DNA from 4 places in the Trichocoleus sp. FACHB-46 genome. Region 2 is predicted to be linked to each of the others. Evidence: predicted binding sites of a transcription regulator. Region 2 holds the regulator's gene; each other region holds the start of a gene.

Region 1 (2,204 bases), on a different contig from region 2:
AAGAGAATCGCTTCACACAGAGCCACCACATCGCGGGGATCAACCCAGACATTCATGGGGATTGCTGCTTCGCAACGTTTGGCGGAGAAGAAGCCACCGACTAAAACATTGAAGCCTAGGTTGTTGTTTTTGTAGGCGGGGACAAAGGCGATGTCGTTGATTTCCGCGTGGACTGAGTTATCTCGGCAGCCCGCGATCGCAATGTTGAATTTCCGAGGCAGGTTGGTAAAGGAGGGATTGCCTTCACCGTTATTGGTGATCATGTCCTGCACTTTACGGACGATGCCGCGAGTGTCGATTAACTCGTCTGCATCAATCCCTGCAACGGGAGAGCCTGTAATGTTGCGGACGTTGTCCATGCCAGACTGGATACTGGTGAGGCCCGCTTCCTCGAAGCGACGGAAGATATCGGGTAAATCTTCGATGCGGATGCCGCGCAACTGAATATTTTGCCGAGTGGTGATGTCACCAGTGCCATCTTCGCCATAGCGCTGGAGTACTTCGCCGAGGACTCGGACTTGGCCGCTAGTGAGGATGCCGTTGGGAATCCGCATCCGCAACATAAACTTGCCAGGAGTGACAGGTCGGAAGAACACACCCAACCATTTGAGGCGGTAGTCGCGATCGGTTTCATCCATCGCTTCCCAGCCAATTTGAGCAAAGCGATCAAGTTCTTTTTTGACCTCTAAACCGTCTTTTTCAGCTTTGAGTTTCTCAAATTTATTGCTTCCAGTCGCTGGATTGGTTGCTGCGGTTGTCATGAATCTACCCGTGTCACTGCTGGCTTTAAGCAAGGTTTGAATTCAGATGAATTCAATGTAATTTGCCGTTTAACGTTTCTTACCAGCTAAGGTTATGAGTACTTAGCTAGTGAATTCGTATCTATAGTTACAAAATGTTTCTATATATGAAACACTTGCATGTAAGTCATGCTGTTTTGACATAACTCGTTAATTTCAAACGATCTAAAAAACATTTGATTTTGCAACAAAGGATACAAAAGACCTGATTAATAGGTGCTGTTTCAAAAAATAAAAGCCTACCCAAATAGTCTGGATAAGCTCTTTAACTAGGAGAATGAGTTCGCTTAAGCAATTAATAAGTTGTTTTCTCTCTAGGTTCTGTTTCCCAAGTTTCAAAACTGGGCACTGATTCCAACTTTTTAGCTTTTTTGGTTTTGCGAGATGGGCGATCGCTGCCTACATACCAGTAAGAGGCTCCAACCAGGCAAGCGCCGCCGACCCAGTTACCCAGAGAGACAGGAATCAGGTTTTTGACGTATCCGATCCAAGAAATTTGCTCAGGATCATGGGGGATAAAGAGACCTAATCCCATTAGGGTCATGTTGGCGACGCTGTGTTCAAACCCTGCCCCCACGAAGGCAAACAGACACCAGAAGATCAACACCAACTTCGCGATATCCTCTTTAGTCTTAGCGGCCATCCAAATGGCTAAACAAACCAAAATGTTGCAAAGAATGCCGCGAAAAAATAGCTCCATAAAGGGAGCCTGCATTTTTCCAGCCACAGCTTCTAAAACAAAATTCTTGATCGGTCCTTTAGCCAAAAGCCCAGATTGAACCAAGAGCAGGGCTAGCAGCAGAGAGCCAGCCAAGTTACCAATAAAGCTGATTCCCAAGACTTTCCAAGTGTCTTTCCAGGTAACTTGTTTGGCGAGACTGGCAATTGTCATGAACATATGATTGCCAGTGAATAGTTCGGACCCAGCAAAAATAACTAATGACAAAGCGACCGCAAATGAGGCTCCCATTAAAGCTTTAACCGCGGGTGACCCAGCCGCATGCAAGGGTGCGCCGATGGAAAAAACCAGCATCACTCCAAAGCCGACATAAATTCCTGCCAATACAGATAGAACTAGGAATTTAGGCAAGCTGTTTTCAACCAGTTCTGCTTTGGTGCGGGCAGCACTAATAATAGTCGCGATCGCTTCTTTCGTCATAATCAAGTCCTTCTAAAGCTGCTTTGAGCCAGGATATTTAATTTCAAATCAAAATCTTTGACTTTGAATTTGAAAGTGTATCTCTAGCTGCAAAATCTATGTTTATGTAACTTCTGCATAGAAAGAAGATTTGTATCTTTAACTACAAAAATCATCAATCAATGCAATTACTGCATGAATCCCATGCTTATCAAAAGTTGTTTTCTATACAGTTTTCTGAGAATTTGCATCATTCGAGACAGTTT
Region 2 (2,204 bases):
CGAGAGTTCTAATTGGGCCAGCAGAAATGCCATTGACTCGAATATTGTGGGGGCCCAGTTCTGCGGCCAAGTATTTAACGCTCATTTCTAAGCCCGCTTTGGCAATGCCCATAACGTTATAGTTGGGCACCACACGCACCCCGCCCAAGTAGGTCAATGTGACAATGCTGCCGCCTTCTGTCATCAGGGGTTTAGCGGCACCACTGAGCTGAATTAACGAATAAGTGCTGATGTCTAAGGCTGTGGTAAATCCTGGCCGCGAGGTGTTGCTAAAGTGGCCAGATAAGTCATCTTTGTTGGCAAAGGCCAGACAGTGAACCAAGATATCTAGCTTGCCCCACTTCTCCTTCACAGTCTCAAAGGTGGACTGAATCTGAGCATCATCTTGCACATTGCAAGGCACAAACAAGCTGGGTTCTAGCGGTTCAACCAGTTCTGCTACTTTTTTTTCCATCTTGCCCCGCTCATCGGGCAGATAGGTAATCCCTAGGTTGGCACCCGCTTTATGGAGTTGTTGGGCAATTCCCCAAGCAATCGAGCGATTGTTAGCAATGCCTGTGACTAAGGCATTTTTTCCGGTCAGATCCAGCATGGCAATCTCTTCGTTAAGGGCAATTACGAGAATACTCAAAGATGGGGGCTTAAAGATATTGACATCTACTGTCGCTGGCAGGGTGATACGCTGCCTTGAGTCCTATCACAAGATATCTGTCTTTAGGGGGAGTAAGATAGGGTCTAAATAGATCGCTTACAGCTAAGATCCGTTCGTTTGTAGTCCTCGAAACAGCAGCCAAATTCTTCAGCCATTGGCGATCGCTGGCCGATTGTGTATCAAATAGAACAAAAAATGACTCTGGAGTAAGTTTAAGTGTTCTAAAGTCATCAATTGCTTACAGTTGGCTCACCTTCGTAAGGTTCATCTCCAGACGAGCGGCCCATGAAGGTTGGAGAAGGGCATCGAAAAGGTAAAAGGATATGGTAATGACGCAGGATAGGCCGTTAGCATCTGTGTTTCGTCAACTGGGAGGCGGAGCATTTCCTCCCGTGATCGAAACGTTTGATCGAGGCAAGACGATTTTCTTCCCCGGTGATCCAGCGGAGCGTGTCTACTTTTTGGTCCGAGGTGCGGTCAAACTGTCTCGCGTTTATGAAGCGGGCGAAGAAATCACCGTAGCCTTGCTGCGAGAAAATAGTGTCTTTGGGGTTCTCTCGCTGATTACGGGCAATCGCTCCGATCGCTTTTATCACGCAGTTGCTTTTACTCCGGCGGAATTGCTGTCGGTGCCCATTGAGCAAGTGGAAAAAGCCCTCAAGGATAACCCAGAGCTGTCGATGCTGATGTTGCAAGGGTTGTCTTCGCGCATCTTGCAGACTGAGATGATGATCGAAACCTTGGCCCACCGAGATATGGGATCACGCTTGGTCAGCTTCTTGCTCATCCTCTGTCGTGACTTTGGCGTTCCTGGCCCTGACGGGATCACAATTGATTTGAAATTGTCGCATCAGGCGATCGCAGAAGCGATTGGTTCCACCCGTGTCACAGTCACACGCCTACTTGGAGATCTGCGACAGGAGAAGATGATTTCCATCCATAAGAAAAAAATTACGGTTCATAATCCCGTCGCTCTCAGTCAACAGTTCAGTTGATCTGCTATGGTTAACCTCTAGTAATAACAAGCGCTTACAGCGACTTGAATACAGCTCTCTGGCCGAGGAAGGTGCTTCATGGCACTCCTGCGAGGAAACAAAGAGAGCCCTGATGCTCTCCTGACGCTGAGGCAAGGCAGCAACTTTTGCTATCTGGGTCTGCTTGTTGTCGTCCTACAGGTGTGATGGCACACAAAACTTCTGGGGCATGAGATAGGCTGTATCTGAGTTGGGTGTGAGCCAAATGGCTTCCTGAGGGTAGATGACCAGCGGGTACATCTTAATTGTGGCAATCTTGGTGTTGGGGGGTGTGATCGCAACGGTGGGCGATCGCATCGGTACGCGCGTAGGCAAGGCTCGCCTCAGCTTGTTTAACTTGCGTCCTCGCAAAACCGCGGTCTTGGTGACGATTGTCACGGGTGGCATCATTTCTGCTTCTACACTCGCCATTTTGTTTGCTGTGAGTGATCAACTCCGTACTGGCGTTTTTGAATTGGGCAAAATTCAGAAAAACCTCTCTAGGGCGCGAGAAGATTTAGCAAAGACGAGAGTTCAAA
Region 3 (2,204 bases), on a different contig from region 2:
GCGATCGGAGTTTCTAGGAACGGTGCGGTAAATGTTTTTTTAGCTGCAAGATCTTTGCGGAGAGTAATCCGAAATGTTGGCTTTAGAGAACACTCGATCGCGGTTAAAGCAACCTCTCCATCTCCTTGAGCACAGTGAGGATCGCCAGTATACATCAGGGCACCAGGAACTTGCACAGGGAGATATAGCGTAGTTCCCGCTGTGATTAAATTCAGGTCAATATTGCCACCATAACGGCCTGGAGGCACAGAGTTTACGGTTTCAGCATCATTTTCAGGCGCAACACCAATCAGCCCCATGAATGGTTTTAAGGGAATCTCATAGGAAGGCGAACCAGGCGTGTCAGGTTTCAGGATTCCTAATCCAGTAATTCCTTCTCGCTTGAAGTTGGCGTACTGGAGCTGAGAAGCAGTCTGTCCTTTGCGCGTTCTCAGAATCGCCTGAACAGCTTGAGGATCAGTCACGATTTTGATGTATTTGCTATCAGCGACCTTGTCCCCGACAGGATATTCTCCGGGAAGCGCTCCTTTACCCTTACGGCTACTCACAAACCCATAAGAGGCACGGTGCTCAATCTTGAGAGTTTCAATTTGCAAGACATCTCCGGGCATGGCTCCTTCGACATAGATCGGCCCAGTCACGACATGAGGCCCTTTGCCATCATGAGGGACGTTCGCTCGGACAGTTAATTGGTCTTGCAGGATCTCTTTTTCGGGCACTCCTTTCTGAGTCAAGAACTCGATCGCTCCAGCGGCAGTACCATCCTGGGACTGATCTTCCAAAATGCCTTCGTGGGAGACGGTCTCAATGGTTACAGTGTCTCCAGATCGAATGCGTAGAGCAGGCTTAGCTGTCTTGCCATACAAACGTCCCCAAATCACAGTTTCTGGGGTGGATTTGAGCAGATACTCTTTTGCCCAAGCGGGAGAGTTGGAACTCCAAATGCCTAGAACCAATCCAGCCAATAACCAGGTGTGGTTTTGCCTCACCATCCCGCTCACGCCTCACTTGACGACTTCAGCCGTACCATAGCTTCACTCATCCGTATTATTTGTACCCTTCACTACATTCCCTTGTTGAGAAATCAGCGAAATTGTCCTTGAATCAGGCAATTTTTAGCAAAAATCAGTGCGTTATTAGTTCGCGCCGTTGAGGGTAAAGCGCATAGAGACTGACACGAAATTGCTTTGATTTTTTAGCGAGCCGTTCATCAGCAGTTCTTTATCACTAAGGGTTAGGAGAATCAGCAATGCCACTTCATCATCAAGGCTGGATGCTGTTATCAGTCCTCGCAACTGGGGTGGGACTAGCGATGCCATCCCAGGCTGAGAACTTGGCTTACGTGAACTACTGGCTGCTGGATGCTAAACCCACTGTGAAGACGCTGCACTTAAACCAGCAACCGATTCATGCCTCTTACTCTCCAGAGCAAATCATTCCATCCCAACGTATTCCTGCGGGAAAGTACGCCCTCTCTCTCAATTCCGTCTCGTCCCAGCCAGAGTCTCAGCCAAAACAGAGCTTTAATTTAGAAGCTGAGCAGTTTTATACCGTAGCTCTATTTCAGAAAGGCCAGGTACTCCAAGGGCTAGTGCTGAATGACAAGCTGAGTCGTCCTGAACCTACAGTGAGACTGGTGAATCTCATGCCTGAGCCTGTCCAAGTGACGATCAATCAAGCTCAGCCGAAAGGATTGGAGCTGCAATCGGGCGAACAAAAGGATGTAGCGATCGCGCTCGATAGTCCCTCGAAAGTCGGTCTGGTTACAGTGAAAACAACTGCTAAATCTAATCCGAGTCACTCTGCAACCAAAACCTTCGGCGTTGGGCCTGACTATGCTTCTGTGGTCGTGATTAGCCCCCAAGCAAACTCACTCAGACTAACTCGTTGGCAGTACGATCGCTGTGCTGTCCGCATTGAAACCTACCAATACGAAGATGCCTGTGGCCATTCAGATTAGGCAACCAGAATAGTCAACAGCTAGCGGGGGCGACCGAGGGTGGTGATATAGAGAACGGCTTCATCCACCGGAATGCCTAACACTTCATTCACCTGATTATCAAAGAAGCCACCAATGCCACTGACACCCAAACCCAGATGGATGCCAGCCAGGTTAAGCTTTTGCCCCAAGTGTCCCGCATCCATGTGGAGGTAGCGGTAGACGCGATCGCCGTATTGAGCCACCGCAGTCTTCAGGTCCGCCG
Region 4 (2,204 bases), on a different contig from region 2:
TCTGCGCTACAGGTAAAGGTGGTTTCCTCCGCAATCTGGAGCGACATGAAATTGTGGATCAAGTTTTGACAGTTCAAGAAGACTTTCAACAGCGAGTCAGCAACATCGTGTTTATGGGCATGGGCGAACCTTTGCTCAATGTAGACAATGTGCTGGGTGCGGTGCGATCGCTGAACGAGGATGTGGGCATTGGTAAACGAGCCATGACTATTTCGACTGTAGGCATTCCGGGTCGCATTCGTCGTTTAGCCGCACACCAGCTACAGACCACTTTAGCCGTGAGCCTGCATGCTTCTAACCAAGCAGTTAGAGAGCAGCTAATTCCAAGCGCGAGACAGTATCCGCTGCAGGATTTGCTGGCCGAGTGCCGCGAGTATGTGCAGCTAACCGGGCGACGGGTCACGTTTGAATACATCTTGTTGGGCGGGTTAAATGACTGCCCAGAGCATGCAGTAGAACTGGCGGAACATCTGCGGGGGTTCCAGAGCCACGTTAACTTGATTCCTTACAATCCAATTAGTGAAGTAGATTATCAACGCCCTAGCCCACAACGGATTCAGGCTTTTCTGCATGGCTTGAAGCAGCATCATATTGCTGCGAGTGTGCGACGATCGCGGGGTTTGGAAGCAGATGCCGCTTGTGGTCAATTGCGGGCAAAAAAAGTAGGAGCGATCGCTTAAGATCACTCCTACCGTGCTGCTGCGATTGTGGTGCGGCAATCGCAAGTGCAAATCTAATGACGGGCGTAGATGCCAGGAGCATACGCTTCGATTACTTTGCCTGTGATTGTGCAAGTAATCATTAAATAATCACAAGTTTGGCATTGGGTTCGAGTCAAATGATCATCTGAAAGATGATGACGTTCGGCATGACTACCACAATTAGGGCAACGAACAACTTGTAAGGTTTCTAGAACACGCATTTTAATACTCTCGCAGCTAGCTCAACAATTAGGAGGGATTAAGGGCAAGGTTCACGAATTAAATTCGTAATTCTAAGATTTTCGAAACAAAATGTATCGAAGCTTACTAAATTAATCTGAGATTAAAAGTGCAGAAGTCATCGTCTCCTGACTCTTCTATTATGTTGGCATTTATGCAGATCGGCAATCAAGCTTTAGTTAGATTTTAGATTTCGGAGGTTGGGGATCGCCTACAGAGAGAGCGATCCCCGCAATACTGCTATTAGCTAAAAGCGCTTTTGATTTGGGACTGCTCGATACTAACTTCTTCGATGATTACAGAATTCTCTAAACAATTCTGCGAATTTTTTATGAGATTTTACTTATGTTTATGAACTTTCTTAATGAGTTTACTGAGCGTTGGATAATATTTTATTGGAGAATAATAGAAGCAATTGTTACTAAAACTACAAAATGTTTCCTAGTTAAACTCCTCCACGTTCCGTCATAATTCAAGCAGCATAATGCATTGAGCTTTTATAAGTCTTTTGGTGTCGTCTACGCAGAGCAAAGCTGTTCCTCAATCTTGCTGCCAAGGGCAGTAAAACTACAAACTGCATTGCCAGGAAGATTCAAGCATTTTGTCATGATTTCTTGCTATAGAAAATGAACACAAGTTTTTTAGGTCAGCACAGATGTTTAACCTCTAAATCGCAAGATTTGGAGGCAAACTCAAAAGAATATGTTGATCCTGACTTTATCTAACCCCTCAAAGCGATCGCGTCAAATAAAGCTATTACCAATCATTAAAACTAAATTAAGAAAATGGTTCTTCCTTAAGAAGGATTTAGGCAACGATCAGCAATTTGGCTACGTAGTGACAACTTAAGCAGAGCTAGACCTTACTCTAGTTCGGTCAGGTTTATTTAACCCGTCTTGCTAGAAAACTAGGGCTGCGGATGAAAGTAGTCGTAGATTTTCTGAGCTATCTGAGGGCCAATCCCAGAAACATTTGTGAGTTGTTCCGGGGTCGCTTCCCGAATGTAGTCAACTGAGCGAAAAGCAGCTAACAGTTCTTTTTGGCGATGATGCCCTAGCCCAGGAATATCTTCTAAGCAAGAGCGGCGCATGCGATCGCTGCGTTGCTGGCGATGGAAACTAACGGCAAAGCGGTGAGCTTCATCCCGAAGACGACGCAACAGTTGCACTCCCGGCTGTTCCGCTTCTGTAGTTAAAGGCAAGGACTCCCCTGGCAAAAAGATTTCTTCTCGCTTTTTCGCTAAACTGACCACGCGCAACTCTT

The links. Region 2 encodes NtcA, which controls nitrogen genes in cyanobacteria. Its sites were predicted from a motif close to TTTGTANNNNNNNNTACAAA; they were not measured.
Region 1: H6F72_RS20025 (ferredoxin--nitrite reductase) is a predicted target of NtcA. The motif match lies at 876-895, and genes of this name have one in related genera.
Region 3: H6F72_RS00585 (acetamidase/formamidase family protein) is a predicted target of NtcA. The motif match lies at 1,051-1,070, and genes of this name have one in related genera.
Region 4: H6F72_RS18015 (replication restart DNA helicase PriA) is a predicted target of NtcA. The motif match lies at 1,013-1,032, and genes of this name have one in related genera.

What each region holds. Positions count from the first base shown of each region.
Region 1 is NZ_JACJOD010000031.1:433,171-435,374, reverse strand. Features, by position in the region: gene H6F72_RS20025 (ferredoxin--nitrite reductase) at 1-761, opposite strand, end outside; gene H6F72_RS20020 (formate/nitrite transporter family protein) at 1,096-1,959, opposite strand.
Region 2 is NZ_JACJOD010000013.1:395,388-397,591, forward strand. Features, by position in the region: gene fabI (enoyl-ACP reductase FabI) at 1-592, opposite strand, end outside; gene ntcA (global nitrogen regulator NtcA) at 976-1,647, shown strand; gene H6F72_RS09460 (DUF3084 domain-containing protein) at 1,910-2,204, shown strand, end outside.
Region 3 is NZ_JACJOD010000006.1:66,040-68,243, reverse strand. Features, by position in the region: gene H6F72_RS00585 (acetamidase/formamidase family protein) at 1-992, opposite strand, end outside; gene H6F72_RS00580 (DUF4397 domain-containing protein) at 1,250-1,960, shown strand; gene H6F72_RS00575 (SagB/ThcOx family dehydrogenase) at 1,981-2,204, opposite strand, start outside.
Region 4 is NZ_JACJOD010000030.1:340,988-343,191, forward strand. Features, by position in the region: gene rlmN (23S rRNA (adenine(2503)-C(2))-methyltransferase RlmN) at 1-680, shown strand, start outside; gene H6F72_RS18015 (replication restart DNA helicase PriA) at 734-922, opposite strand; gene uvrC (excinuclease ABC subunit UvrC) at 1,849-2,204, opposite strand, start outside.